2 regions of the Streptomyces sp. x-19 genome follow, and region 1 is predicted to be linked to the other one. Evidence: riboswitches for the same ligand, from Rfam matches in the RefSeq annotation. Region 1 holds a riboswitch; the other holds the start of a gene.
What was found. Region 1 has a riboswitch for magnesium ahead of ACLJT4_RS09505 (NRAMP family divalent metal transporter). Riboswitches for the same ligand answer to the same signal wherever they lie in the genome.

Region 1 (4,206 bases):
GAGGTGAGGGCCTGGAGCAGGAGGGCGCGGATGTGCGTCTCCGCGCGGCGCTCGCAGACCACGTGCACGGTGGCGAGGACGGCCGCGTCGGGGTCGGATCCGGACGCCGGGGCCCGGTCCAGGAGTCGTCCCGCCGGGCGCAGCACGAGGTGCACGGCGAGGACGGCGAGGGTGCCGAGGACGGCGAGTTCGAGGCGCCCGGAGGCGGCCAGCACGCCGACCGCCGCCGAGCACCACAGGGTGGCGGCGGTGTTCAGGCCGCGCACCCCCGCCCCGTCGCGCAGGATCACCCCGCCGCCGAGGAAGCCGATGCCGGAGACCACGTACGAGGCGACGCGGGTGGGGCTGCCGGAGTCCCCGACGGCGGTGCTGTAGAGGACGAAGAGCGTGGCCCCGGCCGCGACCAGGGCGTTGGTGCGCAGTCCCGCCATCCTGGCGCGCCACTGGCGCTCGACACCGATGAGCGCTCCGCAGGCCACGCCGGTGGCGAGTCGGACAAGGAAGTCGACGACGGTCAGGGTGTGCATGGGAGCACCTCCTCGGGAACGGGTGGGGTGGGGGACGGGTGTCGGCGCCGGGCCGGAAACCTCACTGGCCGAGCGCCACTTGGACGAGCTTGACGACGACCAGGACCATGGCGAGCAGCAGGTACGTCCGCAGCGCGGTCAGGCCGATCTTGTGTCCGGTGGAGAGCACCGGCCGGGTCAGCTCCGCCAGGGGCGGCATCCGCCAGTCCTCGCGGCCGGTGCGGTCCACCGGACGCCTGCCGCGCGCCCAGCCCTTGCGGCGCCGCCGCAGTTCCGCGTACCCGAGCGCCAGCACCCCGGCCGCGCCGCAGCCCGCCATGAGGGTGAGGATGCTGCCCGCGTCGATGTCCGGGAAGAGGACCGCGGCGGTGAGGATCACCGAGAGGGTGACCAGGACGCCGACGACGGCGGCGGTGAAGGCGTTGGTGCGGGGGCCGTTGACCCACGGGCCGAGCACCGCCCGGTCGTTGCACAGGAGCAGCAGGAAGACGGAGGCGGACGGCAGCAGCACCCCGGCCAGGGTCTGCACGCCCTCGGTGAGCAGGCCCAGCGGCGACCCGGGGATCAGCACGATCGTGGCGGCCGCGGCGACCAGCCCCGCGTAGACGGCGTAGAAGCCCTTGGCGCCGCCGACGCCGCGGTGCAGGGAGTGCCGGATGCCGAAGACGTCGCCGATGGCGTACGCGGTGGACAGGGACACCGCGAAGGCGCCGATGATCGAGGCGTCCAGCAGGGCGATGGCGAACAGCACCCCGGCGAGCTTGCCGGCGTGGGCGGTCAGGCCGTGCGCGATGCCGGCGGTGTCGGTGAAGGCTCCGGCGCCCGCGGTGCCGGCGAAGGCGGCGGCGGTGCACCCCATCAGGGCGGCGGCGCCGAGCACCACGATGGCGATGCCGATCCACAGGTCGGCCTTCTCGTAGCCCATGAAGCGCGGGGTGATCCGCTTGTCGATGACGTAGGACTGCTGGAAGAAGAGCTGCCAGGGCGCGACGGTGGTGCCGACGATGCCGATGATCAGCAGCATCACCGCGGACGGTCCGCCGGGTCCGCCGGGCAGGTGCGGGACGACGAAGTCGTGGGCCATCTGCCCGGTGGACGGGTGGACCAGGAAGTACAGCGGGACGAGCAGCAGGGACGCCGCGCACAGGGTGATGGCGATCCGTTCGAACCTGCGGAACGACCCGGTGAAGGCGGAGGCGATGATGACGGCCGCGGCCAGCAGGACCGCGCCGACCTTGGGCAGCCCCAGGTACCCGGCGGCGAGGGTGATGCCGATGAACTCCGTCACCAGCGTCAGCGCGTTGAGCAGGAACAGGTCGATGACGGAGAAGGCGCCCCAGAACTTCCCGAACCGCTCCAGGATGAGCCGGGCGTGCCCCACTCCGGTGACGGCGCCGAGCCGGAGCACCATCTCCTGGTTGACGTAGAGCACCGGGACGAGCAGCAGCAGGGTCCACAGCAGGTGGGTGCCGTAGTTCTGGCCGGCCTGGCCGTAGGTGGTGAAGGCACCGGCGTCGTTGTCGCCGACCATCACGATCAGGCCGGGGCCGACGACGGCGAGCAGGGTCTTGAGCTTGGCGGACAGGCCCCGGCGCGGGGCGGTGTCGTCGTGCCGGATGGTGCCGAGCGCGCCGCGGATGTCACCGGTGTGCGCGTCGTCGAGCACGGCGGTGGGGTGCGGTGCGGGGGCCGTGGTGCGGACGGTGGTCTCGGTCATGGCGACCTCCCAAGTCCCCCGGGCGGGGGAGGTGTTGGGGGCGCGAGGCAGCCGTCTTCCCTGCGCGGGAGCGCAGCACGGCGACCCGTGTCGGCGCATGGCCGTACGGGGGCGTGGTGCGGCGGGGAGGCCGCGCAGGGAAGGTGGCTACCGCGTGCCGGAAGAATGCGAGGGCAAGCGGAGGTGGGGCCGATGATGGCCCGGACTACTGCAATCCATGTCTCTCGCCTCCTTCCGGCCGGGGCGCACGGGACGCGCCGTCGTCGATCCGGCAAGGAGCGGCCGGTCACCGTCGACCGGCTCACCCCCACTCGTCAGAGCTTTGGCACGTCACGGCGTAGCCCCGGGTGGGGCAGCCACTTGGGGTCACCCCTTGGGCCGGGGAGACCTGTCCTGATCCGGAGCGTCTCTCGACGGGTGGGATCAGTGGCCTGTGTCCGTGACGACGCCTCACCGAACGAGGTGCGTGCTTCGTCAAACCTCTAGGAGTCTAGACCCTGTCGATGGACACTTGCGCAATCGCGCAAGTTTTTGACCGACTCTTAACCCCGCGGCGGACCGCCCGGCCGCCCCGGTCCGACGTGCTGGACACCGCGTCGACCTCGGGTGAGCATGAGCCGCATGTCCCAGGACCCCGAGCCCGGCACGCCGGGCGAATCCGGTACCGAAGCCGAGCGGTTGGACCGCATCGAGGCGCTGCTGGCGCCCGCCGTCGCGGGGGTGGCGGAGGCGGGGCACCGGCTGCGCCCGGCCTGGCGGCGGGTCACCCGCGGTGAGCCCCGCTGGCCCTCGACGTGCGCGGTGCTGCTGGCGGCGGCGTTGCAGTGGCTGCTGCCGGAGCGGTTGGCGATCCATCCGGAGTGGCTGCTGCCGGGGCTGGAGATCGCGCTGCTGCTCGTGCTGGTGCTGGCCGACCCGTACCGCATCGAGCGGGTCTCGTGGCTCTACCGGGGGGCGGGGCTGGTGCTGATCGCGATGATCAGCACCGCGAACGGCTGGTCCGCGGTGCACCTGGTGATCGGCCTGGTCCGCGGTACGGAGGGCAGCGACGCCGGACCGCTGTTGGCGACCGGCGGCAGCATCTGGGCCACCAACGTGATCGTCTTCGCGCTCTGGTACTGGGAGTGGGACCGCGGCGGGCCGGTCGCCCGGGTCCACGCGGTGCGCCGCTACCCGGACTTCCTCTTCCCGCAGATGGCGACGCCGGAGCTGGCCCCGGAGCACTGGGAGCCGCAGTTCGCCGACTACCTGTACCTGTCGTTCACCAACGCCACCGCCTTCAGTCCCACCGACGTGATGCCGCTGACCCGCTGGGCGAAGCTGCTGATGCTGGTGCAGTCGGCGGTCTCGTTGCTGACCGTCGTCCTGGTGGTGGCCCGGGCCGTGAACATCCTCAAGTAGGCGGCGCCGGCGCCCCGTTGGTCGACGTTCGCGGGTGTCTCGGGGTGTACCGGACGCACGGCGAGGGTATGGCCGCGTCATGACACCGCGATGAGGTCGGCGTGAGAAGTCGATGAATATGTGCTCAGTTGCGCAATCATTTAGACAAGGCTTGACCGGTTGACCCGTGACCGATCGGGATCACGGTCCTGACCTGCGGTTTTGTCGGCGCGGGGGAGTGGTGCCGAAAACAATCCCCGGCCGGAGTCAATTCTTTCCCACGCCGTGGTCAGGCGCCGCGGCCGCTTTCCCGGCGCTGCCTGCCCAAGCGCCCGATGGCCGCATTCACAGCACGTTCGAATTGCGGAACAGATCGCCCGGCAGGCGAACCCCCTGCCTGAGCAGCGACATCTCTAGGGGCGAACGTCCGAGGGTCATCCACCCACCGGCACCGAACAGAGGCATATCGATGTCGTCGCCCCTTCTCGAATCGTCCTTCGAGCCGTCCGAACCAGTGCCCCAACGGGCCCTGTACCGCACCGCCGGCACCCCGGCCCCGCGGACCCTGCTCGACGTGCTCGA
Region 2 (4,206 bases), on a different contig from region 1:
TCGGCGATGCGCCGTAGCACTGCGGAGAGCAAGTCGCGTACGACGCGGCGGGTGTTCCCGCGGCGGAGGGCGGGCCGGTGGATGTGGACAGCGGTGAAGACGGACATGCGGGAGTCACCTCCGTGGGGCGGCGCGCTGTCGGCGTAGGACAGGCATGGCCGGGGGCGGGTGAACGGTGCGGTGGTGTGCGGGCTTCAGCGCCCGCGGGAGCTACGGAGCGTATCCGGCTCGGGTGGCCGAGGAGGCGGCTTCGGTGAGGCGATCGGCCGCGGGCAGCGGCAGGTCGGCGAAGCGGGCGAGCCAGTGGGCGTCGTGGCCCTGCTGGGCGAGGAGGTAGGCCAGGTGCACGCGCGGTTCGTACCTGGCGTGCGGGTCGCGGGGAAGGGGGCAGGTACCGGGGCCGTCGAGCAGGTACTCCCGCTCGGTGCCGTCCTGCAGGGCCAACCGCACACGCGGGCAGATGTGGCCGGTGGGGCTCGGGTCAGGACGTTCGTCGGTGGCGTGGTGGTGCCGCCGGGCCGGTGCGGTGAGCTTGGTGAGGTGCGGGAGAAGGCGCATGGGTGCCCTCCCATCTCCGTGAGGGGTCGGTGGGGTGGCGGCGGGCGGGGAGGTCCCGCCGCCACCCCGGCACGGGAGTGATCGGTCGTCGACGTGCGCGGGTCAGCTGCCGAGGGCAACCTGGACGATCTTGATGACGACCAGGACCGCCGCGACCAGCAGGTAGGTGCGCAGGGCTCCCATACCGATCTTGCGGCCGGTGGACATGACCGGCCGGGTCAGCGTCTCCAGCGGCGGCATCCGCCACGAGTCGCGGCCGGTGCGGTCGATGGGGTCTTCCTTGGTGGCGGTGCGCCGGCGGGTGAAGGCGTAGCCGGCGGCCAGTACCCCGGCGACGCCGCAGCCGGCCATGATGTCGAGGATGGCGGCCGCGCTGATGTCGGGGAAGAGCACCGAGGCGGTGAGGATGATCGACAGTGACACCAGGACGCCGACGACCGCCGCGGTGAAGGCGTTGGTCTTGGGCCCGTTCACCCACGGTCCGAGGACCTGCTTGTCGTTGCAGAGCAGCAGCAGGAAGACGGAGGCGGAGGGCAGCAGGACGCCGGCGAGGGTCTGCACGCCCTGGGTGAGCAGGCCGAGCGGGGAGCCGGGGATCAGCACGATGGTGGCCGCAGCGGCGACGAGGCCGGCGTAGACGGCGTAGAAGCCCTTGGCGCCCTTGACGCCCCGGTGCAGGGAGTGCTTCATCCCGAACACGTCACCGATCGCGTACGCGGTGGACAGCGACACCGCGAACGCGCCGATGATCGAGGCGTCCAGCAGGGCGATCGCGAAGAGGACACCGGCGACCTTGCCGGCCTTGGCCGAGATGCCGTTGATCAGGCCCGCGGTGTCGGTGAAGTCGCCGAAGCCCTTCGTCCCGGCGAACGCGGCGGCGACCAGGCCCATCAGGGCTGCGGCGCCGATGACGACGATGGCGATGCCGATCCACAGGTCGACCTTCTCGTACTTCATGAAGCGCGGGGTGATGCGCTTGTCGATCACGTAGGACTGCTGGAAGAACAGCTGCCAGGGCGCCACGGTGGTGCCCACGATCCCGATGATCAGCAACATGACGGTGGCCAACTCGCCGCTGCCGCCAGGGATGACCGGGGTCACGAAGTCGTGGGCCATCTGCGACGTCTTGGGATGGAGCATGAAGTAGAGCGGGACCAGGAGGAGCGAGGCGGCGCACAGGGCGACGGCGATCCGCTCGAAGCGGCGGAAGGACCCGGTGAAGGCGGAAGCGATGATGACGGCTGCGGCCAGGACCACCGAGGCCGTCTTCGGCAGCCCCAGGTAGTCGGCGGCCATGGTGATGCCGATGAACTCGGTGACCAGCGTCAGCGCGTTGAGCAGGAACAGGTCGATGACACTGAACGCGCCCCAGAACTTCCCGAACCGCTCCAGGATCAGGCGCGCGTGCCCCACTCCGGTCACCGCGCCGAGACGCAGCACCATCTCCTGGTTGACGTACAGGACGGGGACGAGCAGGAGCAGGGTCCACAGCAGCTGCGTGCCGTAGTTCTGTCCGGCCTGGCCGTACGTGGCGAAGGCGCCGGCGTCGTTGTCGCCGACCATCACGATCAGGCCGGGGCCGACTATCGCCAACAACGTCTTGAGCTTGGCGGACAGACCCCGGCGTTCGCCGGTGTCGTCGTGCTTGATGGTGCCGAGCGCACCGCGGATGTCGCCCACGTGCGCGTCGTCGAGGACGGCGCTGCGCGGTGCGGGAACAGTCTTGTCGTTGATCAGGCTGGTCATGGCGGGCCTCCCAATTCCCCCGTTGGGGAGCGGTGTTGAGGGCGCGCGGGAGCCGTCCCGTTGCGAGCGCGCAGCCCGGACACCCGGGACGGCGAAGGCCGTACGGGTGCCTGGGGCGTGGAGGCGCGTGCGCGCGGGAGAGGTGGTTACCGCGTACCGGAGGTCGAGAAGGACATGCGAATCCGGATGACGGGCCTACTGTGGCCCGGACTACTGCAACTGCAGTCCATGTCTCTCGCCTCCTCCCGGCCGGAGCGCACGTGGGCGCTGGACGACGCGGCAAGGAGCAGACCGGTCCCGATGACCGGTTCACCCCAACTCGTCAGAGCTTTGGCACTGCACGGCGTATTCCGCTTGTGGGGAAGCCACTTGGGGTCACCCCTTAGGCCGGGGAGACCTGTCCTGAACCTGGGCGTCTCTCGACGTCGTCGGGTCAGTGGCCTGTGTCCGTGCAGACGCCTCACCGAACGAGGTGCCTTCTTCAAACCTCCAGAAGCATAACGGCATAGTTGCGAGATCACGCAACTGCTTGGCGAAGTCTTGACGCGCCTCGCCACGGAACCCGTTCCCGGCCGCAGTCGTCGGAGTCCGTTGCCCGCCCAGGGGCCGGTCCGCAGCACAGAACGCCTGGGCGGACAGGTCCAGGGCGTCGAAGTCGAGGGTGAGTACGCCGACGGCGGGGTGACGGAAGGACTTGCGGCCGGTGTGGTGCAGGCGCACGTTGTGTTTGGCCCAGGCGGTGCGGAATTCCTCGCTGCGGGTGACGAGTTCACCGATCAGCTGCGTCAGGTCGTTGTCGTGCGGGGCGCGCCCGGCCTCGGTGCGCAGCAGGGACACGGTGGTGTTCAGGGATTGCTCCCAGTCGGGGAAGAAGTCGCGGCCGAGCGGGTCGAGGAACTGGAAGCGGGCGATGTTGGCCTGTTGGGCGGTGGGGTCGCGGAACAGGGGCGAGTACAGGGCGCGGCCGAGGGAGTTGGTGGCGAGGATGTCGAGGCGGCCGTTGCGGATGAAGGTCGGGGAGTCGGTCATGGAGTGCAGGACGCGCAGGACGCTGTCGGGGAGCGGGCCGCGGGCGCGCCTGCGGTGGGCCGGGCGTTTGGCGGCGGCGCGGGCCAGGTCGTAGAGGTGGGCGCGTTCGGCCTCGTCGAGATGGAGGGCGTTGGCGACGGCGTCGAGGACTTCTTCCGAGGCCCCGGTGATACGGCCGCGTCCCAGGCGGACGTAGTAGTCGACGCTGACGCCGGCGAGCATGGCGACTTCCTCGCGGCGCAGGCCCTTTACCCGGCGGTTGGTGCCGTAGGCGGGCAGCCCGGCCTGCTGGGGGGTGATCTTGGCGCGGCGGGAGGCCAGGAACTCGCGGATGTCGCTCTCGATGCTCACGCCTTCCACGCTAAGCCGGGCAGCGGTGGCCTGAGGTGCGGCCGATCTCCACTGCGCCGATCTCACGGGGCTCGCCGCCGACAGGAAGGGCGAGCGCGAACGTGGAACGGTATCTGACGCTATGTCAACTATCTTTCGCCGGCAGGGCGTCGGTGCCCGCCGCCTGGCCTGTGACACCCGCGACGGCGACGGCCGAGCCTGCTGCGGTCGCCGTCCCCCGGGTGCCCCGGCATGCACCGGGGCACCCGGACTCAGGCTCCGGTCAGCTCTTGGGCAGCAGGACGGTGTCGATGATGTAGACGGTGGTGTTGGCGGTCTGCACGTTGCCACAGACGACCTTGGCGGAGCCGTCGACCGTGTAGTTCTCGCCGGAGCCGGACGTGGTGAGCTTGTTCTTCGCCAGCGTCTCGTACGAGCCGTCAGCGAGCTTGGCCGGGGCGATCTTCTCACCGACGACGTGGCCGGTGAGGAACTTGGTCGTCATCGTCTTGTCAGTCAGGACCTTGTCCAGCCGGGCCTTGG

Region 2: another riboswitch for magnesium. It lies ahead of ACLJT4_RS14860 (NRAMP family divalent metal transporter); the one in region 1 lies ahead of ACLJT4_RS09505 (NRAMP family divalent metal transporter).

Annotation. Positions count from the first base shown of each region.
Region 1 covers NZ_JAJPWK010000003.1:187,907-192,112, reverse strand. The annotation lists gene ACLJT4_RS09510 (MgtC/SapB family protein) at 1-527, opposite strand, end outside; gene ACLJT4_RS09505 (NRAMP family divalent metal transporter) at 589-2,244, opposite strand; M-box (ykoK) riboswitch at 2,543-2,713, opposite strand; gene ACLJT4_RS09500 (hypothetical protein) at 2,866-3,645, shown strand; gene pls (epsilon-poly-L-lysine synthase Pls) at 4,094-4,206, shown strand, end outside.
Region 2 covers NZ_JAJPWK010000004.1:513,690-517,895, reverse strand. The annotation lists gene ACLJT4_RS14865 (hypothetical protein) at 211-558, opposite strand; gene ACLJT4_RS14860 (NRAMP family divalent metal transporter) at 661-2,304, opposite strand; M-box (ykoK) riboswitch at 2,611-2,783, opposite strand; partial or broken gene ACLJT4_RS14855 (helix-turn-helix transcriptional regulator) at 2,932-3,684, opposite strand; partial or broken gene ACLJT4_RS14850 (fasciclin domain-containing protein) at 3,947-4,206, opposite strand, start outside.